Regions from separate parts of the Serratia sp. Nf2 genome, predicted to be linked through region 4. Evidence: predicted binding sites of a transcription regulator. Region 4 holds the regulator's gene; each other region holds the start of a gene.
The links. Region 4 encodes PhoB, which activates phosphate uptake and scavenging genes when phosphate is short. Its sites were predicted from a motif close to CTGTCATAAAACTGNCNNAT; they were not measured.
Positions count from the first base shown of each region.

Region 1 (7,237 bases), on a different contig from region 4:
CTGCCATTCCGGCGTCGCCACTTTGTCTTTGAACACGGTTTCCATCAGGTGCAGCATGATTGGCGCAGCGGTGGAAGCGCCCGGTGACGCGCCCAGCAGAGCGGCGATGCTGCCGTCTTCAGAGCTGACGACTTCGGTACCGAACTGCAGCACGCCGCCTTTATCCGCGTCTTTCTTGATGATCTGCACGCGCTGGCCTGCGGTCCACAGCTTCCAGTCTTCCTGCTTGGCGTCCGGGAAGTACTCTTTCAGCGCGGCGAAGCGATCGTCGTCGTTCATCATCAGCTGGCCGACCAGGTATTTCACCAGATCGAAGTTATCCAGACCAACGTGGGTCATCGGCATCAGGTTCGAGGTGCTCAGCGAGTGCAGCAGATCGAACAGTGAACCGTTCTTCAGGAACTTGCTGGAGAAGGTGGCGAACGGCCCGAACAGCAGCACGCGCTTGCCGTCCAGCATACGGGTATCCAGGTGCGGCACGGACATCGGCGGCGAACCTACGCTGGCCAGGCCATACACTTTGGCCAGGTGCTGGTTGGCGATCGCCGGGTTGGTGGTGACCAGGAACTGGCCGCCGACCGGGAAGCCGCCGTAGCCGTCGGCTTCTGGGATGCCGGATTTCTGCAGCAGGGTCAGGGACGCGCCGCCGGCGCCGATGAACACGAACTTGGCGTTAACGGTGGTTTCTTTACCGTCGCGGTTCAGATCGGCAACGGTCACGCTCCAGGTCTGGTCGGCGTTGCGCTTGATGTCGCGTACTTCGTGGCTCAGGTTCAGCTTGAACTTGTCGCTGGCGCTCAGCGCGTCAACCAGCTGGTGGGTGATCACGCCGAAGTTAACGTCGGTACCCAGCGGCATGCGGGTCGCGGCGATTTTCTGCGCCGGATCGCGGCCGTTCATCACCAGCGGCGCCCACTGTTTGATTTGCGCAGGATCTTCGGAGTATTCCATGCCGCGGAACAGGGTGCTGTGCTGCAGCGCCGCGTAGCGTTTACGCAGGAAGTTGACGTTATCGTCACCCCACACGAAGCTCATGTGCGGCACGCTGTTAATGAAGGATTTCGGATCTTTCAGGACAGCGTTCTTCACCTGATAAGACCAGAACTGGCGGGAGATTTCGAAAGACTCGTTGACCTTCACCGCCTTGCTGATATCGATGGTGCCATCGGCTTTTTCCGGCGTGTAGTTCATTTCGCTGAAGGCGGAGTGGCCGGTACCGGCGTTGTTCCAGCCGTTGGAGCTCTCTTCCGCCACGCCGTTCATGCGCTCGTACATGTCGATGGTCCAGGTCGGCTCCAGCTCATGCAGATAGGTACCCAAGGTGGCGCTCATGATGCCGCCGCCGATCAACACCACGTCGACGGTTTTATTCTTCTCTTCAGCCGCTGCCTGCTGCGTAACGCTAAACAGGCTGAGGCTGAAAATCAGGACGAGTAATTTTCTCATTGAATTAAATCTCTTGTGTGTAAATTCTACTCATTGCAGGTGAAAGAATTTAGCGGGAGTTACCCTGGAAAATAGTGAAGCCGACCGCCCGGCGTGAGCCGATAGGCAGCGATAATGCCTTTTTGTTAATAGGGTTTTTAACGAAAAGTGAACTATTGCAGGCCGTCCGGATGCAAATTGATCGGTTCACGTTACTGGCGGGGTATTATTGTTTGCGAGAATGTTAAAAACTACTTTTGTAACTAAAAAAAATGAATATAAGCAAAAATAGGTCGGTTGCTGTCGCAGGAATAAACAGAGAGGGGGGAAGGGCCGTATAACCGCGTTATTTTCAGGGGCTAATTGCCGCGCAATTAAACGTTATTTCGTTATCACACAATAATTGCGGTTAAATTGCAAATATACATCGGTAACCAATAATAAATGGCCGCCGCTACGGGCGGCCATGATTCACAAGGTGGTTACTTGATGCCCATCGCATCGCGCATGGTGAAGAACAGATCGGTCTGATCGGTCAACCCCACCACGTTGGCGGCGTGCGGGCCATAGGCCGCGACGCGCAGCTGGGTGCCGGTGTGCCCCTGCGACTCTTCTTCCGAGTTGCCGTAGCTGAGGGTCATCGGCGCGCCGTCTTTGGTGGTCAGTGTCTGGGTCAGGCCTGGCGCTTTGGCGTCGGCAGCGACGATCTGGCTGGCGTGCGCGTGGTCGGCGGTGACGATCACCAGCGTGTTGCCGTCGGCGCGGGCGAAGGCCAGCGCTTTTTGCACCGCTTCGTCCAGATCGACGGTTTCACCAATCTGCCCGCACGGGTTGGCGGCGTGATCCTGCTTATCGATCGACGCGCCCTCTACCTGCAGGAAGAAGCCGTTTGGGTTGTCTTTCAGCAGCGCGATCGCTTTTTCGGTCATCGCCGCCAGCGTTGGCGTGGCCGCGGTGCGCGCCGGGTTGTCTTCGCAGGTTACCGCCGGCTTGTCGAGGTTGCCGTGATAGCTGGCTTTCGGCCCCAGCCAGCGCACCGGCATGTTGCCGTCGGCGAACAGGCCCAGCAGCGGCTTTTGCTGATTGGCCAGGGTAACGGCCTGCAGCTCATCCGCGTTGCTCACCCACTGATAACCCTGCGCTGCTGCCTGATCCTTCAGCGATTTTCCTTGCCATTCGCCGCTTTTCGCCAGCTGATTGAAGGACTTCGCGCCGCCGCCCAGCGTGACGTCGGCGCGAGTTTTCAGCAGTTGCTCGGTGATGGAGCCGCGGCCGCCGTTTTCCAGCGCGTTAGCGGCGCATTTCTCGCTGGTTTCCTGCGGGCCGTAGCATTTGCGCGAGGTGACGTGCGACACCAGCGCCGCCGGCGTGGCGTCCTGCAGTTCGGCGGTGGAGACGTTGCCGGTGGCCTTGCCGGCCGCCTTGGCGATCTCCAGCAGCGTTGGTTGGTCTTTGCCGTTTACGTCGACGCCGAGCGCGCCGTTATAGGTTTTCACCCCGGTGGCCCAGGCGGTGGCGGAGGCGGCGGAGTCGGTCACGTAATCCGGCTTGTGGGTTTTCTTGTCCAGCGAGTAGTGGGTGTATTGCCCGGTCAGCGGCAGGGCGTCGATGCCCTTGAAGTAACCGCCGGCACCTTCGGCGTAGTTACGCGCGGCGGTGATCTCGGAATCCCCCATGCCGTCGCCGATCAGCAGGATCACGTTTTTCACCGTTTTGTCCGACAGCGACGCCTTCAGCGCGGCGGTCTGATCGCCGGCCAGGCGACGGGCGCCGCCCGGCTCGGTGAGGGTGCCGCGCGCGGCGCGCTCGGTCAGGCCATCGGCATTGGCTGAGGTTTCCGTCGCGGTGGCGGAGGAACAGAGCAGGGCGGACAGCACGGCGCCGGCGATCAGGGATACAGCAGGTTGCATGGGGTAAGCTCCTTGTCGTAATACAACAATGTAAATAACATCAAATTGTTACGAAAGGAGAGTAGAGCAGAGGGATGACAATTTTATGACAGCGAAAGACGGGATGGCCCGGCGGCCACCCCGTTTGGCGTCAGGCCGCGCGCGCCGGGATAGCCAGCCCACGCTGTACCGCCGGCCGCGCCAGACCGCGCTCCAGCCACTGCGCGACGCGCGGGAAACTGTCGAACGCCACCAGCTCGCGCGCCTCATAAAAGCCGATCAGGTTACGCACCCAGCCCAGCAGCGAGATATCGGCGATGGTGTAGTCCGCGCCCATGATCCAATCGCGGCCCTCCAGGCGCGTTTCCAGCACGCCGAGCAGGCGTTTCGATTCGTTTGTGTAGCGCTCCAGCGGCCGTTTGTCTTCATACTCGCGCCCGGCGAATTTGTGGAAGAAACCGAGCTGGCCAAACATCGGGCCGACGGCGGCCATCTGGAAGAACACCCACTGAATGGTTTCGTAACGCTGCGCCGGATCCTGCGGAAGGAAACGGCCGCTCTTTTCCGCCAGGTAGAGCAGAATGGCGCCGGATTCGAACAGCGGCAGCGGCCGGCCGCCGGGGCCATCGGGATCGATGATCGCCGGGATCTTGCCGTTCGGGTTCAGCGCCAGAAATTCCGGCGTCCAGGTTTCGTTGTTGCCGATGTCGATCAGGTGCGCTTCATAAGGCAGGCCGATCTCTTCCAGCATGATGGACACTTTGACACCGTTCGGCGTCGGCAGAGAGTAGAGCTGCAGCCGTTCCGGGTGCTGAGCCGGCCAGCGTTTGACGATCGGGAATTGGGTGGAATCGAGCATGGAAACTCCTCGGGTTGGCGGGGTCGCTTAAGCGTACCCCTTGAGTATTGCAGTAAAACTACCCCGCCGCCGGGTTACACCGTGAGCTCAAAATGTGCGGCCAGCGCTTTTTTACCGGCGGGGGTCAGCTGCAGCTCGCGGCTGTCGAGCCGGCGGACGATCCAGCCGCGTTGAATAAAAGCGGCCAACAGCGCGGCGCCCAGTGCGCCACCGAGGTGAGAGCGGCGTTCGCTCCAGTCCAGGCAGCCGCAGGCGAAGCGGCGGCGGGTGGGGGCGGGGGAGCAATCGACGCCCAGCCGCGCCAGCGCGGCCTGACCGGCGTCGCTTAACCGGTAGTCTTCCTCACCGGTCAGCCAGTTCAGCGCACGTAGCCGATCGTGCAGCTTCACCGCCACCTCGCCCGCCATGTGGTCGTAGCAGGTGCGGGCATATTGCAGCGTGGTGGGCGTGCTGCTTTTCACCGACGGGCGCGGTACGCCCGCCAGCGCCATCAGGCCTTCCAGCGCGTCGGCCACCGGCTGGCCGGCCAGCCTGAAATAGCGGTAGCGCCCCTGTTTGACGCAGGCGAGCAGCCGCTGCTCCAGCAGTTTCGCCAGATGCGCGCTGGCGGTGGACGGGGCGACCTCGACCGCCGCGCTGAGCTCGGTGGCGGTGTAGGCGCGCCCATCCATCAACAGGCACAGCATGCGCGCCCGGGTGCGGTCGGCGATGGCGGCGCTCAGCGCCGCTAAACGATCTTCTATGTCGATGTCATGCATACTTCGAGGTTAGACGAAGTATGACTGCGCGTCCATTGCTAGCCTGTGGTTGTCGCACTCTGGGCCAGTGCGTCTGTGTTCGCTGGATATTGATGAGCGGGCGTTGGAATGGGTGCGGTGGCTACAATGTGCGCGTACCTGAATGTTACCGTTGAGAGGAAACGATAATGATCGCCGTGATTTTTGAACTGCAGGCCGCCGATGGGCAGCGTGATACCTATCTGACGCTGGCGGCGGAGCTGAAGCCGCTGTTGGCGCAGATCGACGGATTCATTTCCATCGAGCGTTTTCAAAGCCTGGCCGATCCTGCGCGCCTGCTGTCGCTCTCCTTCTGGCGCGACGAGGCGGCGGTGCAGCAGTGGCGCAATCTCGAGCAGCACCGGGCGGCGCAGGCGCGCGGCCGTGGCGAGGTGCTGGCGCAGTACCGGCTGCGGGTGGCGGAGGTGGTGCGGGATTACGGGTTGGAGAGTCGCGATCAGGCGCCACAGGATAGCCGTTGTTATCACCACACCCGAAAAAAGCCCGCCGGCGGCGGGCTTTCGTCTGTTATTTCGCTTCGCTGCCCACTTTCATTGCTCCGGCGTAGCTGGCACCCATTCCCCAGGCGGCGCCGTGGTCGCGGGCGATCTGCAATACGCCCCCCGCCGTGGCCTTGCGGCTCCAGTCCTGCTGCCATTCCAGCATTAATGCCACCCAGTTGATAGGGGTGGCGCCCGCCTGTATCAGACGCTGCATGGCGTTGTTTTGGCTGTCTGGCGTAATGTCGCCGGTGACGTCCGACAGGATATAAACCTCATAACCCTCGCCCAGGGCGGACAGCGCCGGCAGCATCACGCAGCTGGCGGTCCACAGCCCGCCGATGATGATTTTCTTGCGGCCGGATTGTTTGATCAGATCCACCACGCGCCGATCCTGCCAGACGTTGATGGCGGTGCGATCGTACACCTGCAGATCCGGGCGTGCCTGCGTCACCTGCTGGAATACCGGCCCGGCGAAACTTTTGGCGTTAGCCGAGGCCAGAATGGTCGGCACGTTGAACACCTTGGCGGCCTTGGCGATACCGGCGGCGTTATTCACCAGATTGGTTTGATCGATAGAGGAAATGGTCATGCCGAACATGTCCTGCAGATCGACCAGCAGCAGCAGACTGTTGTCGGCGGTCAGCGGTTGCACATAACCCGCCTGGCGGCTGTCGGCGGCGGGGGATTGCGCCAGCGCGGCGACGGGGGCGGTGGCGGCGGTCAGGCCGAGCATCAGGGCGAACAGGGTCTTTTTCATTATTAACTCCATTTTTATCAGTACATTAAATTCACTTCACACTCAGGGAAGCGGTTGAATAAAGTCTACTGTTGTTTATTTGGTTAATAATCTATGGTTTACTGAATTAATAATTAACTTATGGGACATAATGTGGACGTGCTACTGACGATGCGCGCCTTTCGCCGCGTGGTTGAGCGCAACAGTTTCTATAAGGCGGCGGAGGATCTGGCGATCACGCCGGCGGCGTTGAGCAAGCAGATTAAGCAGTTAGAGAACCGGTTGGGGACGCTGTTGCTGGTGCGCACCACTCGCAGCATGAGCCTGACCGAAGCCGGGCAGCTCTATTACCAGGAAGCCTGCCGATTGCTCGGCGAGTTCGACGCGCTGGAGCAGACGGTTGCCGCCAGCGCGCAGCAGGTCTCCGGCACGCTGCGGGTCAATGCGCCGCTTTCGTTCGGCCTGACGGTGCTGTCGCCGCTGCTGCCGCCGTTTATGCAACGTTACCCGCAGCTGCAGGTGGAACTGACGCTGGACGACAGGGTATTGGACGTGGTGGCGGCCGGTTTCGATATTTCCCTGCGCATTCGCCGACGGCTGCCGGATTCTTCCCTCAGCGCCCGGGCGCTGGGTGAAGTGCACCAGCGAATTTGCGCCGCGCCCGGCTATTTGGCACAGCACGGTGTGCCGCAAACGCCGAATGACTTGCAGCGGCACAGCTGTCTGGCCTATTCCCTGGCGGAAAGGCCGGGGCAGTGGCAGTTCACCGCCGGCGAGGAGAGCCTGAGCGTGGCGTTCACTCCCCGGTTGATCGCCAACAACAGCCTGATGCTGCGGGATATGCTGGTGGCGGGACTGGGCATCGGTTCGCTGCCGTCGTTCGTGGCGGATCCCGAAATCGCCGCCGGCAGGCTGGTGCGGTTGTTCCCTGAACAGATTGCCGAAGCGCATCAGGTCTTCGCGGTTTACCCGACGCGCCGGCATGTGCAGCAGAAAGTGAGTTTATTCACCGAGTTTGTGCGAGAACAGGGATTGATGACGGCGAATTG
Region 1 covers NZ_PYTW01000006.1:234,595-241,831, forward strand. The annotation lists gene mqo (malate dehydrogenase (quinone)) at 1-1,446, opposite strand, end outside; gene phoA (alkaline phosphatase) at 1,908-3,335, opposite strand; gene C9411_RS15580 (glutathione S-transferase N-terminal domain-containing protein) at 3,466-4,173, opposite strand; gene C9411_RS15585 (helix-turn-helix transcriptional regulator) at 4,248-4,931, opposite strand; partial or broken gene C9411_RS15590 (antibiotic biosynthesis monooxygenase) at 5,099-5,437, shown strand; gene C9411_RS15595 (isochorismatase family protein) at 5,478-6,209, opposite strand; gene C9411_RS15600 (LysR family transcriptional regulator) at 6,330-7,237, shown strand, end outside.
Region 1: the regulator PhoB is predicted to act here: its motif matches at 3,408-3,427, upstream of phoA (alkaline phosphatase).

Region 2 (7,237 bases), on a different contig from region 4:
AAGTATTCGGCGAACAGTGGAGCGAACACGAACAGGCCCCACATGCCGTAGACGATGCTCGGGATGGCCGCCAGCAGCTCAATGGCGATGCCCAGCGGCCGCTTCAACCAGTTCGGCGCCAGTTCGGTCAGGAACAGCGCGATGCCGAAACTCACCGGCACGGCGATGATCAGCGCGATAAGCGAGGTGACCACGGTGCCGTAGATCGGCACCAGCGCGCCGAACTGCTCCGCCGGCGCATCCCACTCTTTGGTCCACAGGAAGGCGAAGCCGAATTTCTGCATGCTTGGCCAGGAGGCGAAGATCAGCGAAACGATGATGCCGCCCAGCAACAATAGGGTAATCAGCGCAGCCAGTCTCACCAGCGCGCTGAAAATGATGTCACCGTTTTTGCCCGGTGCTTTGATGGTCGGCTTGTACTCAGCCATAGATTACTCTCTGTTTGAACCCTGGCAGCCCCAACCGGGATCGGAGCCTGAAGAACTGTGTGGGGCGCGGCGAACCCGCGCCCCTGCGTTGTTAGTACAGCGCTTTACCTGAACTGTCTTTTACGTTGGTTTTCCAGGCCGCGCGCACCTGCTCAACCACTTCTGTCGGCAGGGTGGCGTAATCCAGCTCGTTCGCCTGCTTGGCGCCGGTTTTGTAAGCCCAGTCGAAGAACTTCAGCACTTCGGCGCCCTGAGCAGGGTTTTTCTGCTCTTTGTGCACCAGGATGAAGGTGGTGGAGGTGATTGGCCACACGTTGTCGCCTTTCTGGTCAGTCAGATCCTGAGCGAAGGTCTTGCTCCAATCCACGCCTTTGGCCGCGTTGCTGAAGCTCTCTTCGGTCGGGCTGACCGGTTTGCCGTCGGCGGAAACCAGCTTGGTGTAAGCCAGGTTGTTCTGCTTGGCGTAAGCGTATTCTACGTAGCCGATAGAGCCTGGCAGACGCTGAACGAAGGCGGCGATGCCGTCGTTGCCTTTGCCGCCCAGACCGGTCGGCCAGTTAACGGTAGAACCGGCGCCAATCTTCTCTTTCCACTGCGCGTTGGCCTTGGACAGGTAGCTGGTGAACACGAACGAGGTGCCGGAACCGTCGGCGCGGCGCACCACGGCGATGTTCTGGTCAGGCAGTTTCACGCCTGGGTTCAGCTTGGTGATAGCCGGGTCGTTCCATTTTTTGACGTTGCCCAGGTAGATATCGCCCAGGGTTTTACCGTCCAGAGTCAGTTCGCCGGATTTGATGCCCGGGATATTCACGGCCAGCACCACGCCGCCGATCACGGTCGGGAACTGGAACAGGCCGTCGGCCGCCAGCTTGTCGTCAGACAGCGGGGCATCGGAGGCGCCAAAGTCAACGGTGTTGGCCACGATTTGCTTCACGCCGCCAGAGGAGCCGATGCCCTGATAGTTAACTTTGTTGCCGGTTTCTTTCTGATAAGAATCTGCCCACTTGGCGTAAACCGGAGCGGGGAATGTCGCACCTGCACCGGTCAGGCTGGCAGCAGCGAACGCGGACACGGCGGTCAGGGAGAAGGTCGCTGCCACAATACTGGCGACGGTGGTACGCATCAGTTTCATAATCCCTCCTAATGGGATACTTAAAATCGACTTCGAGTCGTTTTAATCAGAGTAAGTATTGCTGCAGGAGGGAAAATAGGACAGTTTGGTGACAGAAAAATGTACGCAATATGACAGTTATATTACAGTGTATTTGAGGAGTAATGATTTATATAAAAATCAATTCGTTAAATCAAAAACAGCGCAATTGCCAAGCAATAAAAAAACCGTTTTGGCGCGGCCTATCCGCTTGAATATGACAACGTTTATCCCTGAATAGGCGCCGCAGTCATCTTTCGCGTTGCTCATGAAAAAAGCCGGCGCTAAGGCCGGCTTTTGCAGTTTACCTGCGGCAGATTACTCTACGGTGACAGACTTCGCCAGGTTGCGCGGCTGGTCAACGTCGGTGCCTTTGATCAGCGCCACGTGGTAAGACAGCAGCTGCAACGGCACGGTGTAGAAGATCGGCGCCACGATTTCCTCGACGTGTGGCAGAGGAATGATGGTCATGCCTTCGCTGCTGACGAAACCGGCGTCCTGATCGGCGAACACGTACAGCTGGCCGCCGCGCGCGCGCACTTCTTCAATGTTGGACTTCAGCTTTTCCAGCAGTTCATTGTTCGGCGCCACCACGATCACCGGCATATCGGCGTCGATCAGCGCCAGCGGGCCGTGTTTCAGCTCGCCCGCCGCATAAGCTTCGGCGTGAATATAGGAGATCTCTTTCAGCTTCAGCGCCCCTTCCATGGCGATCGGATACTGATCGCCGCGGCCGAGGAACAGCGCATGGTGCTTGTCGGAGAACCCTTCCGCCAGCGCTTCGATCTCTTTATCCATCGACAGCATCTGCTCGATGCGCGCCGGCAGCGCCTGCAGGCCGTGCACGATCTCCTGCTCCACGCTTTCCGCCATGCCTTTCAGACGGCCCAGACGTGCCACCAGCATCAACAGCACGGTGAGCTGCGTGGTGAAGGCTTTGGTCGAAGCTACGCCGATTTCCGTGCCGGCCTTGGTCATCAACGCCAGATCGGATTCGCGCACCAGCGAAGAACCCGCCACGTTACAAACGGCCAGCGAACCGAGATAACCCAGCTCTTTGGACAGGCGCAGCGCCGCTAATGTGTCGGCGGTTTCGCCGGATTGCGACAAGGTGATGATCAGGCTGCCTGGACGCACCGCCGATTTGCGGTAACGGAATTCGGACGCGATCTCGACATCGCATGGCACGCCGGCCAACGCTTCAAACCAGTAGCGCGCCACCATACCTGAGTGGTAAGAAGTGCCACAGGCGATAATCTGCACGTGCTGCACCTTGGCCAACAGCTCATCGGCACGCGGGCCCAGCTCGCTCAGGTTGATTTGGCCATGGCTGAAACGCCCTTCCAGGGTGTTTTTCAGCGCCAGCGGCTGTTCGTAGATCTCTTTTTGCATGTAGTGACGGTAAGCGCCCTTGTCGCCGGCGTCATACTGCACCTGGGATTCGATCTCAGGGCGCTCGATGGCGTTGCCCTGCTTGTCGAAGATGTTGACGGTGCGGCGAGTCACTTCCACCACGTCGCCTTCTTCCAGGAAGATGAAGCGGCGGGTGACCGGCAGCAGCGCCAGCTGATCGGAAGCGATGAAGTTTTCCCCGACACCGCGGCCGATAACCAACGGGCTGCCGGAGCGCGCAGCGACCAATACGCTCGGATCGCGGCTGTCCATCACCACGGTGCCGTAGGCGCCGCGCAGCTGTGGGATCACGCGCTGAACCACTTCCAGCAGCGTACCGCCTTGCAGTTGTTCCCAGTGCACCAGGTGCGCAATCACTTCGGTGTCGGTTTCGGAGCTGAAGCGATAACCGCGTTCGATCAGCAGTTCGCGCAGCGGTTCGTGGTTTTCGATGATGCCGTTATGCACTACGGTAATGTAGTCGGAAACATGCGGGTGCGCGTTCGCCTCGGTCGGTTCACCGTGCGTTGCCCAGCGGGTGTGAGCGATGCCGGTACCGCCGTGTAGATCGGTTTGCTCCGCCGCTTCGGCCAGTTTTTGTACCTTGCCTACGCGGCGCAGGCGACTGACGTTGCCTTTCTCGTCGACCACCGCCAGACCGGCGGAGTCATAACCGCGGTACTCGAGACGACGTAAACCTTCCAACAGGATTTCTGCGATATCACGTTGCGCTACTGCGCCTACAATTCCACACATCAGTTATATTCCTAATGAACGCCCTTCATGGGCGCTTTCGATGCCTTGACCTGATTTTTGCCGGTTTTTACCGTGCGTCCCCCGAGCCTGTAGATGGTGGGGTTATTATGTTTTGTATTGGGCTCGTGAACGGAGCCCAACGCAAAACACACTATGACTTCTTCTTCACCGGACGTTGCCAGCCCTGAATGTGCACCTGCTTGACGCGGCTCAGCACCAATTCGTTCTCGGCGATATCGCGCGTCACCGTGGTGCCGGCGGCGATGGTGGAGCCTTTGCCGACTGACACCGGCGCCACCAGCTGAGTATCGGAACCGACGAATACGCCGTCGCCGATCAGCGTCTTGTGCTTGTTGGCGCCATCGTAGTTGCAGGTGATGGTGCCGGCGCCGATATTCACGTCATCGCCGATTTCGGCATCGCCCAGGTAGCTGAGGTGGCCGGCCTTGGAGCCTTTGCCCAGACGCGCTTTTTTCATTTCCACGAAGTTGCCGACGTGGGCCCCTGCCGCCAGCTCCGCGCCTGGGCGCAGGCGGGCGAACGGCCCCACGGTGCAGTCGGCCTCCAGCACGCTGTCTTCCAGCACGCTGTAAGGGCTGATCTCGCAGTCATCGCCAATCACGCAGTTTTTCAGCACGCAGCCGGCGCCGATTTTCACTCGGTCGCCCAGCTTGACGTGACCTTCGATAATCACATTCGCATCAATAGTGATGTCGCGGCCGTGAACAAGTTCCCCGCGCAGATCGAAACGCGCCGGATCCAGCAACATCACGCCGGCCAACAACAGCTTTTCAGACTGTTCCGACTGGAAGACGCGCTCCAGGGTCGCCAGCTGCAGGCGGTTGTTTACGCCTTCCACTTCACTCAGGCGCGACGGGTGCACAGCCTCGATTTTTTTGCCGTCGGCATGGGCCAACGCAATGATATCGGTGATGTAAAACTCGCCCTGTGCGTTGTCGTTATTCAACATCCCCAGCCAGCGCTTCAGATCGCGCCCGTTCGCCACCAGGATGCCGGTATTGATTTCGTTAATCTGGCGCTGCGCCTCGCTGGCATCCTTGTGTTCGACGATGCCCACCACGTTGCCCTGCTCGCGCACGATACGGCCGTAACCGCTCGGATCGTCCAACTTGACCGTCAGCAGACCAATGCCGCCCTGCGGCTTGGCCGCCAGCAGGCGTTGCAACGTATCTACGGAGATCAACGGCACGTCGCCGTATAACATCAGCACGTCTTCATCGTCGGCAAAGTGCGGCGCAGCCTGCTGCATTGCATGACCGGTACCCAGTTGCTCGGCCTGCAGCACCCAGTTCAGCGCGCCGTCAGTCAGCGTGCTTTTCAACAAATCGCCGCCGTGGCCGTATACCAGGTGAACATGTTGCGCGCCCAGTTTCATCGCGGCATCAATGACGTGCTGCACCATCGGCTTGCCGGCCAAAGGATGCAACACTTTGGGAAGATCGGAATACATGCGCGTACCCTTGCCTGCGGCGAGGATGACCACGCTCATTGCGCTGTTCGACATAAGCAACCTGATAACTCCATTTTGATAGACGAAAGTAAAACCGTTTAGCGACGATATTACTACATATTTCTCATCACGAACCCGGCGCAGGCCGCGCGGCTCTTGGCCTGCCGCCACCATGGCCGATTCGGCTTCAGGACGAAAAAACTGTCGGCGTTCGGCGACGTTTCCTTCCCAATATCAGGGGTTATACACCACACCGCCCGCCGGGCTGAAATGCTTATTTTAAAGTAAAAAAAAAGCGACCCTATAGGCCGCTTTCTTAAAGTTGGGTGCAGAACACCCAAACATTACATCGCTTTTCTGGTGAGCTCGATAACGCGCAGTTTTGCGATCGCTTTCGCCAGTTCAGCGGATGCCTGAGCATAGTCGACATCGCCATGAGAGCTGCGAATGTGTTCTTCAGCTTTACGCTTAGCTTCCAACGCTCTCGCTTCGTCGAGGTCAGTACCACGGATAGCAGTGTCCGCCAGCACGGTAACCACGCTCGGCTGCACCTCAAGGATGCCGCCGGACAGGTAGATGAACTCTTCTTCACCGTGCTGCTTAACAATACGCACCATGCCAGGCTTGATGGCAGTCAGCAGCGGCGCATGGCCAGGGAAGATCCCCAGTTCACCTTCGCTGCCTGTCACCTGGATCTTCTGCACCAGGCCGGAAAACATCTGTTTTTCCGCGCTGACTACATCCAGATGGTAAGTCATAGCCATATCACCCTCCTCTCAAGGCGTTACAGTTTCTTGGCTTTTTCCACTGCTTCTTCAATGGTGCCAACCATGTAGAACGCCTGCTCCGGCAGGTGGTCATAGTCGCCGTCCATAATGCCTTTGAAACCACGGATGGTGTCTTTCAGCGATACGAACTTGCCCGGAGAACCGGTGAAGACTTCTGCCACGAAGAACGGCTGAGACAGGAAACGTTGGATCTTACGCGCACGGGATACGACCAGTTTGTCTTCTTCAGACAGCTCGTCCATACCCAGGATCGCGATGATATCTTTCAGTTCCTGGTAGCGTTGCAGAATGGACTGCACGCCACGCGCTACGTCGTAGTGCTCCTGGCCAACAACCAGCGGATCCAGCTGACGGCTGGTGGAATCCAGCGGGTCAACGGCCGGGTAGATACCCAGAGAAGCGATGTTACGGCTCAGTACCACGGTTGCGTCCAAGTGCGCAAAGGTGGTGGCTGGTGACGGGTCAGTCAAGTCATCCGCAGGAACGTAAACGGCCTGTACGGAAGTGATGGAACCGGTCTTGGTCGAGGTGATACGTTCTTGCAGAACGCCCATCTCTTCCGCCAGCGTTGGCTGATAACCTACCGCGGATGGCATACGGCCCAGAAGTGCGGACACTTCGGTACCGGCCAGGGTGTAACGGTAGATGTTGTCAACGAACAGCAGAACGTCACGGCCTTCGTCACGGAATTTCTCCGCCATGGTCAGACCGGTCAGCGCAACGCGCAGACGGTTACCTGGTGGCTCGTTCATCTGGCCGTAAACCAGGGATACTTTGTCCAGAACGTTGGAGTCGGTCATTTCGTGGTAGAAGTCGTTACCCTCACGAGTACGCTCGCCCACACCCGCAAACACGGAATAACCGGAGTGCTCGATCGCGATGTTACGGATCAGCTCCATCATGTTTACGGTTTTACCTACGCCCGCACCGCCGAACAGACCGACTTTACCGCCCTTGGCGAACGGACAAATCAGGTCCATTACCTTGATACCGGTTTCCAGCAGTTCCTGGGAGCTGGACAGCTCTTCGTAGCTCGGCGCCGCGCGGTGAATCGCCCAACGCTCTTCTTCGCCGATGTCGCCTTTCATGTCGATCGGTTGACCCAATACGTTCATGATACGGCCCAGGGTAGCTTTACCCACCGGCACTTCAATCGGGTGGTCCAGGTTGTTCACTTTCAGACCGCGACGCAGACCGTCGGAGGTCCCCATTGCGATACAGCGAACCACGCCACCGCCCAGCTGTTGCTGAA
Region 2 covers NZ_PYTW01000007.1:271,173-278,409, forward strand. The annotation lists gene pstC (phosphate ABC transporter permease PstC) at 1-428, opposite strand, end outside; gene pstS (phosphate ABC transporter substrate-binding protein PstS) at 520-1,560, opposite strand; gene glmS (glutamine--fructose-6-phosphate transaminase (isomerizing)) at 1,897-3,726, opposite strand; gene glmU (bifunctional UDP-N-acetylglucosamine diphosphorylase/glucosamine-1-phosphate N-acetyltransferase GlmU) at 3,878-5,251, opposite strand; gene C9411_RS17195 (F0F1 ATP synthase subunit epsilon) at 5,542-5,961, opposite strand; gene atpD (F0F1 ATP synthase subunit beta) at 5,982-7,237, opposite strand, start outside.
Region 2: the regulator PhoB is predicted to act here: its motif matches at 1,636-1,655, upstream of pstS (phosphate ABC transporter substrate-binding protein PstS).

Region 3 (7,237 bases), on a different contig from region 4:
CCACATATTGACTCCTGCGATCAGCAGCCAGGCCGGCACGAAAATTTTGGCCGCCAGCGCCATACCCGCCGCGCTGGCGCCCCAGAGCCAGCCAAACAGCACGAACACTCCCAGGAGAACCACGCCTCCACCAATAACCATCAGCATGTGCATTGCAATATCCTCTACGCTGCGCTTTCTGGCTGGGGCGGTGCCAGACGCGCCGCCCCCATTCAGCGTTATTTGGTGGTGTAGCCGCCGTTGATCAGGATGGTTTGGCCGGTTATCCACCAGCCGTCGCTGACCAGGTGGCGAACGAACGGCACCACATCCTGGATGTCGGTCAGGCCGGTTTTACTGAACGGTGACAACGCGGCTGCGCTTTGGTGATACGCCACTGCATCGGCGCCTTCGGCCGGATAGAAGAACGGCGTATCCATTGGGCCCGGGCCGATGGCGGTCACGGAGATGCCGCGTTCACCGAACTCTTTGGCGGCGGCGCGGGTGAAGTGTTCCACCGGCGCCTTGGTGCCGGCGTACGCGGCGTAAAACGGCGTAAAGGCGCCGAGCAGCGAAGTGACCAGCGTGCAGATTTTACCGTTGTCGTTGAGATGCTTGCCCGCCTCTTTCAGGAAGAAGAACGCGCTTTTGGCGTTGACCGCCGTCATCTCGTCGTACTCGGCTTCGCTGATGTCGACCATGGGTTTTTTCAGCACTTTGCCGACGGTATTGATGGCGATATCCGGCTTGCCGACGGCGGCGACCGCATCGGCGAACAGCTTCTCGACGGCGTCCGCGGTGGTCAGATCGGCCTGCAGTGCGACGCCTTGCGCCCCGGCGGCCTGGATGGCGGCGACGGTCTTATCCGCCTCGGCTTTGGAGGCGGCGCTGTTGTAGTGGATCACCACCGCTTTGGCGCCTTGTTCCGCTAAATCGCGTGCGATCAGCCCACCGAGATTTTTGGCGCCGCCGGCGATCAGGACGGTTTTTCCTTTGATTGAATGATTGGCCATAACAGTTTCCTTGGGTGCGGGTGAATGTAACGGAAACTTGAGTCTAACCAGCGTTGGGCGAAAGATCAGCGGCGTGGGGCGGGATAGACTATCCAGGAAAAACGACTAATTGCAGACGGACGGTTATCACTTATAACGGCCCGGTGGGTGACTTCCCGGCGCGTGGCGGTAAATTTTATCCACTGATCAGGCCAGTTTGCGTTTCATTAACCTACAATGATGGATATGGGCCTCATCATTTCCCCTCTGAGTGGAACCTCGCTGTGCAAATCTCTCTGTGCGGTGCGGTAACGTCTCCGGAGGCGGTGGGTTATGGGCGTGGCCCGTGCAGGCAAAAAAGGGGATGAGAGCGGTAAGCTCCAGCAGAGTATCGGGTAATGAGGTAGGGCGGTTGGACCCGGCGGATGGCCGAGGATAACAACGCCTTGAGGGGGCAATCATGATCAGTACCGTCGCGCTGTTTTGGGCCTTATGTGTGGTGTGTGTGGTAAACATGGTGCGGTATTACTCTTCTCTGCGCGCGCTGCTGGTGGTATTGCGCGGCTGTGACCCGTTGCTGTACCAATACGTCGACGGCGGCGGTTTCTTCACCGCCCACGGGCAACCCAGCAAGCAGCTGAGGCTGGTGCGCTATATCTTTGCGCAGCGCTATGTCGAGCACCACGATCCGGAGTTTATTCGCCGCTGCGAGCGGGTGCGCGGGCAGTTTATGCTGACTTCGGCCCTGTGCGGCCTGGTGGTCATCAGCCTGATAGCGCTGATGATCTGGTATTAATGCCTTTCTGTTTCCCTTGATGCAGGCAAAAAAAAAGGCGGCCCTGCGGCCGCCTTTCTCATGCTTATCGCTTTTATCGCTTAGATCAGCTTCAACGCAACCCAATACAGCGCACCGGAAAGCAGAATCGAGATTGGCAGGGTCAGTACCCAGGCCAACAGGATGTTCTTCACGGTTTTGCTCTGCACGCCGCCGCCGTCCACGATCATCGTCCCGGCAACCGCCGAAGAGAGGACGTGGGTGGTGGAGACCGGCATGCCGGTATAACTCGCCACGCCGATCGACAGCGCCGCGGTCATCTGGGCCGATACGCCCTGGGCATACGTCATGCCTTTCTTGCCGATCTTCTCGCCGATGGTGGTGGCTACGCGTTTCCAGCCCACCATAGTACCGAGCGACAGTGCCAGCGCGACGGCGACGATGATCCACATCGGCGCGTACTCGACGGTCTGCAGCAGATCCTGACGCAGGTTCTTCAGGAAGCGCTGGTCGGCGGATGAGGTTTCCGGCAGCTTGGCGACTTTATCCGCCGTGTCGGTTACGCACATCAGCAGGCGGCGCAGGTGGCTGCGCTGGTCAACCGTCAGCTGATCGTAGCTCTGCAGGTTGGTCAGCATGCCCTGAGCCAGCTCGATCGCCGGCATGGCGCGCGAACTGTCGCAGTGGAACTCGGCCGGCTTGTTAGGCGCGGCTTCGTCATCCGGGCTTGGCACCAGCGGCGTCAGCGACACCGCATGCGACAGCGCGTCGCCGTGCTGCTGGTAATATTGCTGCAGGTGGGCCACGGCATCACGCGTACGGGTGATGTCATAACCGGTTGCATTCATATTGACCACGAAGCCGGCCGGCGCAACGCCGATCAGCACCAGCATGATAAGGCCGATGCCTTTCTGGCCGTCGTTGGCGCCGTGCGAGAAGCTGACGCCAATCGCCGACAGGATCAGTGCGATACGGGTCCAGAACGGCGGCTTGCGTTTGCCGTCGACCTTTTCACGTTCCGCAGGGGTCATGTGGATACGCTGGCGTTTCTTGGTGCCACTCCAATAGCGGCGCAAGGCGAACACCATCACTCCCGCCACCATCATGCCGACCAGCGGCGAGAACAGCAGAGAAAGGAAAATGCCAATCATTTTCGGGACGTTAAGCGCATCCACCACCGAAGTGTGGGTCATCAGGGCGTTGGTTAAACCGACACCGATGATTGCGCCTATCAGCGTATGGGAACTGGAGGCCGGCAGACCGAAATACCAGGTGCCGAGGTTCCAGATGATTGCCGCCAACAGCATGGAGAAGACCATGGCTAATCCGTGTGCTGAACTGACGTTCAACAACAGATCGGTAGGCAGCAAATGGACGATGGCGTAAGCAACACTCAAACCGCCGAGCATTACGCCAAGAAAGTTGAACAAACCTGCCATCACGACCGCAAGTTGCGAGCGCATGGCGCGGGTATAAATAACTGTAGCGACCGCATTGGCCGTATCATGAAAACCGTTGATGGCTTCATAAAACAACACGAACAACAATGCGAGAATTAACATCAGGCCGGTATGGAAATCCAGGCCAGCGAACAAATGCAGCATAAGCGTTACGCCAGTTTGTGGACATGAACGCCGCGCATTATCAGTGACAACCGGGGCCGGGGAAAAGGAAAATATGACGTTTTTTTGATTTGGACATGACGAAACGATGACGCGCCTATAACAAAAATATGGAATATCAACGCGTTAATCTCCTCTGACCTCTGTAATATTTTCTTACTATGGCGTTGGCGACGCCGGGGCTTTACAATCTGCCGCCGTGAATTTGGCGGTGACCGGCGGCGAAACGGCGTAATATGGCGCTCTTTTGTCGCGATTGTGGTTTTGATAAGTGAGGCTCAGGTGGAACAGTTTGATGTCGTAGTGATTGGGGCGGGCGCCGCCGGCATGTTTTGCGCCGCGCAGGCGGGGCAACTCGGTTGCCGCGTGTTGCTGCTCGACAACGGCAAAAAACCGGGCCGCAAGATCCTGATGTCCGGCGGCGGGCGCTGCAACTTTACCAATATGTACGCCGAGCCGGCGGCCTATCTGTCGAACAACCCGCACTTCTGCAAGTCGGCGTTGGCGCGCTACACCCAGTGGGACTTCATCGATCTGATCAACCGCTACGGCATCGCCTACCATGAAAAAACGCTGGGGCAGCTGTTCTGCGACGACTCGGCGCAGCAGGTGGTGGATCTGCTGGTCAAAGAGTGCGAGCTGGGCCAGGTGACGATGCGCCTGCGCAGCGAAGTGCTGGGCGTGGAGAAAACCGAACATGGCTACTCGCTGGCGCTGAATGGTGAAAAAGTGAGTGCTCGCTCACTTGTGGTGGCCAGCGGCGGATTGTCCATGCCGGGGCTGGGCGCTTCGCCGTTCGGTTACAAACTGGCGGAGCAGTTCGGCCTCAAGGTGCTGCCGACGCGCGCCGGGCTGGTGCCTTTTACCCTGCATAAGCCGCTGCTGGAGCATGTGCAGACGCTGTCCGGCGTCTCGGTGCCGGCGGTGATCACCGCCGAGAACGGTGTCAGCTTCCGTGAAAGCATCCTGTTTACCCATCGCGGCCTGTCCGGCCCGGCGGTGCTGCAGCTGTCCAGCTACTGGCAACCGGGTGAGTATGTGAGCGTTAACTTACTTCCTGAGCTGGATTTGGCGGCCTTCCTGGATGATCAACGCCGAGAGCACCCGAACCAAAGCCTGAAAAACACCCTGGCGCTGCAATTGCCGAAGCGGCTGGTGGAGTGCTTGCAGACCCTGGGACAACTGCCGGAGGCCACGCTGAAGCAGCTGAATGCGCCGCAGCAGGCGGCGCTGGTGGATCTGTTGCAGAACTGGCGCGTGCAGCCGAACGGCACCGAAGGCTACCGCACGGCGGAAGTGACGCTCGGTGGCGTCGACACCAGTGAACTTTCCTCCAAGACGATGGAGGCCCACAAGGCGCCGGGGCTCTACTTCATCGGCGAAGTGGTGGATGTGACCGGGTGGTTGGGCGGTTACAACTTCCAGTGGGCGTGGAGCTCGGCCTGGGCCTGCGCCCAGGCGCTGGCGGCACAGGGGCGTTAAAACCTGCTCAGCCTTGAAACGTGCCGGGTCACATTGACCCGGCCTTGAGCTGATTCATTAATTTCATTTTAGTGTCGCCGTCGAGAAAACTCGCCTCCAGCGCCTGTCGGTTGCTGCGGTTAAAATCGTCATCCTGCCAGCCGAAGGCGTCATGCAACAGCTGGTACTCCTTGTTCAGCGTGGTATCGGCGACGGTGCGCGCATCGGTATTCACGTTCAGCCGCACTCCCATTCTTTTCAGCCGGTCTATCGGGTGACTGTCGATGCTGTCGAACAGATTGCAGACGAGATTGCAGCTGGGGCAGATCTCGAGCAGGACGCCGGTGGCTATCAGGCGCTCGATAAGCGCAGCATCCTCGATGCTCCTGACGCCGTGGCCGATGCGCGACACCTGCAGCCTATCCAGCGTTTCCCGTACGCTGTCGGCGCCCTTCGCCTCGCCGGCGTGGGCGATGACGTTGCCGCCGGCTTCGCGCACCGCCCGAAAGGCCGCTATGTGATTGGCCAGCGGGTAACGCGCTTCGTCGGCGGCCAAATCCAGCGCGACCACGCCGCGGCCCAGATAGTTAATCACGAGCCCGGCGGTTTGCAGGCTGGCGGCCGCATCGAAATGCCGCAGCGTGCACAGGATCAGCCCGGCGGCGACGCCGTAAGTTTGCGCGGCGTCATGCATCGCGGCGAGCACCGTCTCGACCACCGCTTCACCGCTTAATCCCATCCGGGTATGCAGCAGCGGGGCAAAGCGCACTTCCGCATAGATGACGTTATCTGTCGCCAGCTGCGCGAACAAGTCATCGACGGCCAGCGCTATCGCCTGGCGCGTCTGCAAGAGGTCTATTTGCGGCGCGATCTTGCTTAAAAAGTCCCCCAGATCGGCGCATCGCTTCGGCGCGATAAATTGCCGATTAAAGGCCGTTCTGGTTAATTGCGGGTCGATCTTTTTGACATAGTGGTAGCTCAAGCACGTATCTAAATGGACGTGTAATTCCACTTTTTTTAATTTGCTCGGATCGAAATTCATGGCAGCCACCTCTTTCATTCGCGGTGAGATAACAGTGAGAACAGTTTTTCTTTAAACAGGCCGGGTTTAATGCGGGTAATCACGCGCGCATTGGCCGGTTCGCCGGTCAGGTGGGTGGAATCAATGACGTAATGGCCGTAAGACCGTTCACTTTTATATTCTACCCAGGAATACGCCTCCAGACTGGTCTCGACAATGTCCGGGTAGAGCGCCACCGCCATGGTGGTCGGATCGGGCAAATCAAAGCCTTTACGCTCGGTGCGCCCGGCGTTGAACGCCATCAGCGTGCGGTTGCAGCGCACGGCAAAGCGCCCCAGATCGCTGAGATCATTCAATCGTGCTATATCGCGTTGGTCGATAAATGCTTCCCCCATGCCGATTTCCCAGCCGACAAGGGTGAGTGGCAGCCCGGCAGTGAGCACCACATGCGCGGCTTCGGCGTCGACGTAAAAATTAAATTCGGCCAGCGGAGTGATATTGCCGGGCGTCAGCCCGGAACCGCCCATGACATAAACCCTTTTCACTTGTTCGGCCAGCGCGGGCGCTTTCAGCACCGCCATCGCAAGATTGGTCAGCGGCCCGAGGGTGACGATTTCCAGCTCGCCATTGAGCCGTGCGGCGCAGTCGATGATGGCGTCTACGGCATGAATGGGTGCGGCGGTCAGCTGTGGATCGGGCAAGGCCATGTCGCCCATGCCGTCTTCACCGTGAATGTGGTGCGAGTGATAACGCGTTCGGAACAGCGGTTTCGCCATGCCGGCATAAACCGGGGGCGTATAGGTTCCCGCTTTTTCCACGCAGATAAGCGCATTTTTGACGCATTGTTCAAGCGGGCAGTTGCCTGCGACCGTGGTGATCGCTTCCACCCTCACGTCAGGCTCGCGCAACGCCATCAGCAGGGCGACGGCATCGTCGGAGGCGGTATCGGTATCTATCAAAATATGTCGCATATCAATCTCCCCTGGTTGGTCTTCAGGAGAACATACCCACGCGGCTTAGGGTGAAAAAGGTCAGATGTCCTGTTTCTTTCTGAAGCGCCCCGGCTATTCTGGGCGCAGCCGAAAAGATAGGATGCAAGACGTTAACGGATAAGCCCTGGGAGTGAATCGCCGTGAAAACTGTCGGTGACAGCAAGCTAAAAGAAGCGTTTATCGAAGCTCACGATCTGCGAACGGCGCTTTCGCCCCCGCTGCTGGCCGCCTTGCGCTTGGTCAGGGTCGAGGCCGGTGAATACCTGGTGACGCAAAGCGATCGGTTGACCCACCTGTTTTTTCTCGTGCAGGGAAAATTGCAGGTTGAGAATTACGATGTGAACGGCATGCACATCGTCTTTTCCTTCGAAACGGATTTCTCCGTGATAGGCGAT
Region 3 covers NZ_PYTW01000012.1:144,154-151,390, reverse strand. The annotation lists gene C9411_RS23005 (hypothetical protein) at 1-153, opposite strand, end outside; gene C9411_RS23000 (SDR family oxidoreductase) at 219-992, opposite strand; gene uspB (universal stress protein UspB) at 1,432-1,767, shown strand; gene pitA (inorganic phosphate transporter PitA) at 1,848-3,350, opposite strand; gene C9411_RS22985 (NAD(P)/FAD-dependent oxidoreductase) at 3,651-4,850, shown strand; gene add (adenosine deaminase) at 4,879-5,871, opposite strand; gene C9411_RS22975 (nucleoside hydrolase) at 5,886-6,821, opposite strand; gene C9411_RS22970 (Crp/Fnr family transcriptional regulator) at 6,983-7,237, shown strand, end outside.
Region 3: the regulator PhoB is predicted to act here: its motif matches at 3,356-3,375, upstream of pitA (inorganic phosphate transporter PitA).

Region 4 (7,237 bases):
CGATGGCCGATCCCAGCGCCATAAAGCGGATATGACGCGTACTGAGGCCGCGTTTCAGCTTATTGTCGGGGGCCGTGGTGGGTGACTGTTGTTGCATGAAGATGACCCATAGTTTTAAACGTAAAAAAGCCACGGACATGTCCGTGGCCCTGGATTAAGCCGGGGGATTATCAGTGCGCGGTCACTTGGGAACGCGTGCACACCCGATCATAAATCGCGACCAGCGCCAGCATCAGCAGCGAAGGCGGCAACCATGCCAACCCCTGCTCCGCCAGCGGCAGGTGAGTGGTCCAGGCCGGCAGCAGCTGCTGGAAACTGGAGGCTTTCACCGCGTCAAGGATACCAAACAACAGGCTGACAAGCATCACCGGCGCGATGATGCGCGGCGCACTGTGCCACCAACGCAGGGTGAAGCTCAGCACCACCAGCACGATGCACGGCGGGTAAATCGCAGTCAGCACCGGAATGGAGATCTGGATCAGGTGGCTCAGGCCGAGGTTGGACACCACCATCGAGAACAGGCCCAGGATAAATACCAGCGTCTTGTACGAGAACGGCAGGTATTGCGCGAAGAACTCGGCGCAGGCGCAGGTCAGGCCGACCGCGGTCACCATACAGGCGATGAAGATCAGCGCCGCCAGGAAGAAGCTGCCCAGGCCGCCGAAGGTGTTCTGAACGTAAGCGTGCAGGATCACCGCGCCGTTGGTGGCGTCAGGCACCAGCGCGCCGCTGCCGGAGCCCAGCTTGAACAGGCTCAGGTAAACCAGCGTCAGGCCCACGCCGGCGATCAAACCGGCCAAGATGGTGTAACGGGTCAACAGACCGGCGTCTTTCACGCCGCGCGAGCGCGCCGCATTGACGATAACGATGCCGAATACCAGCGCACCCAGCGTATCCATGGTCAGATAGCCGTTAACGAAGCCGGAGGAGAAAGGCACGCTCTGGTAAGCCGCCGTCGCCGGGATCGGCGCGCCGGCAGGCCACAGCAGCGCGGCGATGCCCAATACGGCCAGCGCCACAATCTTCAGCGGTGCCAGCACGTGGCCGACGGTGTCGAGCAGGCGGCCCGGATACAGGGAGATGCCGATCACCAGCGCGAAGTACACCAGGCTGTAGATGAACAGCGGCATGGCACCGTCGCCGGTCAGCGGGGCGATACCCACTTCAAAGGACACGGTGGCGGTGCGCGGCGTGGCGAACAGCGGGCCGACGGCCAGGTAGCAGACGGTCGCCAGCAGCAGGCCGGCGCCGCGGCCGATCGGTGAGCTGAGGGCGTCGATGCCGCCGCCGACGCGCGCCAGCGCGATGACGGTAATGACCGGCAGACCGACCGCGGTGATCAGAAAGCCCAGCGCCGCGGTCCAGACGTGTTCACCGGACTGCAAGCCGACCATCGGCGGGAAGATGATGTTCCCGGCCCCAACGAATAAGGCAAAGGTCATGAAGCCCAGTGCCAGGATATCTTTTGACGTTAAACGATGACTCATACGATGTCGTGTTGCCTGTTCAAATGAAAAAATATGGTCCGATAGCGTGGTGGCGTGACGCCCCACCCGGTTGCCGGCATGCCCGATCGTTGCAGCACCAAATAAGCACCCTAAACGCAGTCGATCCGGCGTTTATGTCCCTATTCGAAAGTGGCCACTCATGAAGATGGGCAAAATTTTAGGAGTTATAAAAATGGAGGTTTAATCCGACAACGAGGGCTAAGGTAAACGTTTATAGCGCTTCAAGGCAAGACGCACGGCGAAAAGCAGAGCTATCGACCATATAAACTTTAGCCACCAGTCGATCATATTGGCTATCAATAAATATACACTACATGATTTGTATCATTTTTGAACAACAGATTCACAAAACGTGAAGCATATACCACTTTACCGCGCGAAAACGCCAATAAATGCCCGATTTTCGCGTGGCATAAGCTCCGTTCAGCCGTTAAAAAAGGCGAAAATTACGCCACATTTTGTCGCTTATTGCACCGTGGCCGACGCGAGCGGCTGCAAGCCGAGCGCCTGGCGGGTCTTCTGCAGGGCGGCCGGCGGCAGCGGCAGATAGCCGTCGTGATTGACCAGGTTCTGCCCTGCGGCCGACAGCACGCGGTCGAGGAACGCGGCGGTCAGCGGCTCGAGCGGTTGATTGGGGGCTTTGTTGATATAGATATAGAGATAGCGCGACAGCGGGTAGCGATCGTTGCGCACGTTGGCGGCGGTAGGCGCGACATAGTCCTCACCCGACTCTGCCAACGGCAGTAGCCGCACGCCGCTGGCGCGAAAGCCGATGCTGGCATAGCCGATGCCGTTGAGCGAACCGGCCACCGCCTGCACCACCGAGGCCGAACCGGGCAGCTCATTGACGCGCGGCATAAAATCGCCGCCGCACAGCGCGCGCAGTTTGAAATACCCGTAGGTGCCGGAAGCCGAATTGCGGCCGAAGCGCTGCAGCGAGCGCGTCGCCCAGTCGCCGCTGAGCCCCAGCTCGCCCCAACGCGTCAGCGGTTTGCTTTCTCCGCAGCGCCGGGTGGCGGAGAAAATGCGATCGAGCTGCTGCAGATTGAGGCCGCGCAGCGGATTGTCCTGATGCACCAACACCACCAGCGCATCCACCGCCACCGGCACCGCCAGCGGCGCATAGCCGTAACGGTGTTCGAACGCCGAGACCTCGGCCGCCTTCATCGGCCGGCTCATCGGGCCCAACTGCGCGGCGCCCGCCGCCAAGGCGGTCGGCGCGGTCGACGAGCCGGCGGCCTGGATCTGCAGGTTAACGTTGGGGTAATGCCGGCTGAAATCCTGCGCCCACAGCGCCATCAGATTCGCCAGGGTGTCGGAACCGACGCTGGACAGGTTGCCCGCCAGCATGCCGTCGGGCTGCGCCAGCGCGCCGCGTCCGGCCAGCAGCGCCAGGCAAAGCAACAGCCCTCGGGTTATTCGGGTCATACCGGTGTCTCGCGTTAATTTTTCACCGCATTCTCTGATAAAGCGGCGGGAACAATCAACCGGTTGGGTAAGGTAAAGATAAAGCGGGTGCCGATCCCCGGCTCGCTGAGGATCTCCAGCCGCGCGTCGTGATGGCTGAGCGCGTGTTTGACGATCGCCAGCCCCAACCCGCTGCCGCCGGTTTGGCGCGAACGGGCCTTATCGACGCGGTAAAAACGCTCGGTCAGGCGCGGCAGGTGTTCGGCGGCGATGCCCGGCCCGTTGTCGCTGACCTGGAACTGCGCACCATGCGCCGTCTGCTGCCAGCTCACTTCGATGTGGGTGCCCTTCGGCGTGTGATTGACCGCGTTGTACACCAGGTTAGACACCGCGCTGCGCAACTGATCTTCATTGCCGAACACGTTGAGCTGTTCGTTTACCCGGAAGCTGATCTCGTGATTGCCACCGCTCAACGATTGCGCCTCGCGCTGCAACACTCGCAGCATCAGCGGGATATCCACCCGCTCGTTCATGTCGACATTGGGCGCCGCCTCGATGCGCGACAGCGTCAGCAGCTGCTTGACCAGCCCGTCCATTCGACGGGTCTGTTCTTGCATGGTGCCGAGCGCCTTGCTGCGCAGCGAGCCGTCCTGCTCTTCGTCGCCCATCATCTCCAGGTAACCCTGCAACACCGTCAGCGGCGTGCGCAGTTCATGGCTGACGTTGGCGAAGAAGTTGCGCCGCGCGCCCTCCAGCTGGCGCATCTGGGTGACGTCGCGCGCCACCATCAGCAGTTGCCCTTCGGAATAAGGCATCACGCGGAATTCGACGTAGTGTTCGTTGTTCAGCTGCAGCGTCAGCGGGCGCGAGAACTCCTGCTGTTGCAGGTAGTGGCTGAATTCCGGATAACGCAACAGGTTGAGGATGTGCTGGCCGTTGTCTTCCGGCCAGCGAAAGCCGAGCAGATGCTGCGCCAGCCCATTACACCAGAAGATGTTGCCTTCGACGGTGGTCATCACCACCGCATCAGGCAGCGATTCGGCCCCGCTGCGAAAGCGCTTGATCAGCAGCGCCAGCTCGCGCCGGCGGCGGCGATTGCGCTGCTGCATCTGATACAGGCCATAGAACAGCGGCTCCCAGCTCCAGCGGCCGGGCGGCGGCGTCATGCTGCGGTCAATCCACAGCCAATGGGAGAGTTTGAGCTGGTTGTAGAAATTCCACACCAGCGCAGCCAGCGCGGAGGCCAGCAGGAACCAGGGCAGATAACCGAAAATCAGCCCCAGCAGTAAGGCGGGCAGGCAAAAAAGAGCCAGCTCCAGAGCCAGCCTCTTCCACGACAGACGTTCTAACACGGCATATTCTCCAGCGCAGCGCGATCAGTAGCGCGTTGAGAACCGGTAGCCGGTGCCCCGAACGGTTTGAACCATTTTATCATGCCCACTGGTTTCTAACGCCTTGCGGAGCCGACGGATATGCACGTCAACGGTACGGTCTTCCACATAAACGTTAGTGCCCCAGACGTGATTAAGCAACTGCTCACGGCTATAAACCCGCTCCGGGTGGGTCATAAAGAAGTGCAGCAGCTTGAACTCGGTCGGCCCCATGTCCAGCGCCTGATCGTTAGCCATCACGCGGTGGGAGGACGGATCCAGACTCAGCCCTTGCATTTCAATCACTTCTTCCACCGCCATCGGTGAAATGCGGCGCATGACCGCCTTGATGCGCGCCACCAGCTCCTTGGGCGAGAACGGCTTAGTGATGTAATCATCCGCCCCCACTTCCAGGCCGCGCACGCGGTCTTCCTCTTCGCCGCGCGCGGTCAGCATCATGACCGGAATATCGCGGGTCAGCGCTTCGCGCTTCATATGTTTGATAAACTGAATGCCGGAACCGCCGGGCAACATCCAGTCGAGCAACACCAAATCAGGGAACGGCTCAGACAGGCGCGTCACGGCGCTGTCATAATCCTCGGCTTCCAACGGTTGGTAACCATTCTGTTCCAACACAAAGCACACCATCTCACGGATCGGCGCTTCGTCTTCCACCACCAGTATGCGTCTTGCCATCGTCAATCCTGCCAATGTGTTAGCGACTTTGCGGGCGCCATTATGCGTCAGTTTTGTGACACTTTTATGAAAAAAAGCGGCTGTTATAGGCAGTAAGCATAGCGATTATTTCCCGGCGCAAAGAAAAATCATTCCGTGGTCATCGCCATTGCGCCGGGACAGCCGCCGCCGCGGCCTTTATAATCATCGCCATTACCTTTGCATCCGGGAGTGTCATGCGCCTGATCCACACCTCTGACTGGCATCTTGGCCAGTACTTTTTCACCAAAAGCCGTGCCGCCGAACATCAGGCTTTTCTGAACTGGCTGATCGAACAGATCGAGCAGCAGCAGGTGGATGCGCTGATCGTCGCCGGGGATCTGTTCGATACCGGCTCGCCGCCCAGCTACGCCCGCGAGCTGTACAACCGCTTCGTGGTGGAACTGCAGCGCACCGGCTGCCAGCTGGTGGTGTTGGGCGGCAACCACGACTCGGTAGCGACGCTGAACGAATCGCGGGAACTGCTCTCTTGCCTGAACACCACGGTGATCGCGAGTGCGCAGGGCTCCCTTGAGCAGCAGATCGTGGTGCTGAATCGGCGCGACGGCCAGCCGGGCGCGGTGCTGTGCGCCATTCCTTTTCTGCGGCCGCGCGATCTGCTCACCAGCCGCGCCGGCGAATCCGGCGCGCAGAAACAGCAGGCGCTGCAGGAAGCCATCGCCGAACATTACCAAGCGCTGTATCAGGCGGCCTGCGAACGCCGCGATCGGCTGGGCCTGCCGCTGCCGATCGTCGCCACCGGCCACCTGACCACCGTCGGCGTCACCACCTCCGACTCGGTGCGCGACATCTATATCGGCACCCTGGACGCCTTCCCGGCGCAGGCCTTCCCCCCTGCCGATTACATCGCGCTGGGCCACATTCACCGCGCGCAGAACGTCGCCAAGTCGGAACATATTCGCTATAGCGGCTCACCGATTCCGCTCAGCTTCGATGAACTGGGCAAAGCCAAAAGCGTCTTCCTGGTCGATTTCGCCGACGGCGCCCTGCAGCAGGTAGAGGCGTTAACGATCCCGCAGTTCCAGCCCATGCAACTGATCAAAGGCGATCTGGCCGAGATCGAACGGCAGCTGCAGCAATTTGCCGACTATGCCGGCGAGCTGCTGGTTTGGCTGGATATCGAAGTGGCGACGCAGGACTACCTCAGCGATATCCAGCGCCGCATCCAGCTGATGGCGGATGAGCTGCCGGTGGAAGTGGTGCTGCTGCGGCGCAGCAAAGAGCAACGCCGCCAGGCGATCGCGCAGCAGGACAAGGAAACGCTGAACGAGCTGAGCGTCAACGAGGTGTTCGAACGGCGCCTGGCGCAAGAGGCCGACATGCCCGAAGCGCGCCAACGGCGGATGCATCAACTGTTCCGCCAGGTAGTCGATGCGGTGCAGCACAATCTTGAGGAGCCCCACCCATGAAGATCCTCAGCCTGCGGTTAAAAAACCTCAACTCGCTGCAGGGCGAGTGGAAAATTGACTTCACCGCCGAGCCGTTCGCCAGCAACGGCCTGTTCGCCATTACCGGCCCGACCGGCGCGGGCAAAACCACCCTGCTGGACGCCATCTGCCTGGCGCTGTACCACCAGACGCCGCGTCTCAACGTCACGCCGAGCCAGAATGAACTGATGACCCGCCACACCGCCGAATCGCTGGCGGAGGTCGAATTTGAGGTTAAGGGCATCGGCTATCGCGCCTTCTGGAGCCAGCGTCGCGCCAAAAACGCGCCGGACGGCAATCTGCAGGCGCCGAAGGTCGAACTGGCGCGCCGCGAGGACGGTAAGATCCTGGCGGATAAGGTGCGCGATAAGCTGGAGATCACCGCCGCCATCACCGGGCTGGACTTCGGCCGCTTCACCAAATCGATGATGCTGTCTCAGGGGCAGTTCGCCGCGTTCCTCAACGCCGACGCCAACGATCGCGCCGAGCTGTTGGAAGAACTGACCGGCACCGAAATCTACGGGCGGCTGTCCGAACAGGTGTTCGAATCCCACAAGCAGGCCAAAACTGACCTGGATGCGTTGCACCAGCGCGCCAGCGGCATCGAGCTGCTGAACGATGAACAGCGCTACTCCCTGACTGAACGGCTAGCGGCGCTGAGCGCGCAGGAAAGCGCTCTCGGCAAGCAAACTCAGCAACAGCAACAGGCGCTGAGCTGGCTGCAGCAATGGCAGCGCCTCCAGCAACAGCAAAACGAGGGGCAACGGCGGCTGGAAACCGCCCAGCGCGA
Region 4 covers NZ_PYTW01000005.1:69,467-76,703, reverse strand. The annotation lists gene proY (proline-specific permease ProY) at 1-97, opposite strand, end outside; gene brnQ (branched-chain amino acid transport system II carrier protein) at 171-1,487, opposite strand; gene C9411_RS12635 (PstS family phosphate ABC transporter substrate-binding protein) at 1,974-2,936, opposite strand; gene phoR (phosphate regulon sensor histidine kinase PhoR) at 2,951-4,267, opposite strand; gene phoB (phosphate response regulator transcription factor PhoB) at 4,292-4,981, opposite strand; gene sbcD (exonuclease subunit SbcD) at 5,197-6,429, shown strand; gene sbcC (exonuclease subunit SbcC) at 6,426-7,237, shown strand, end outside.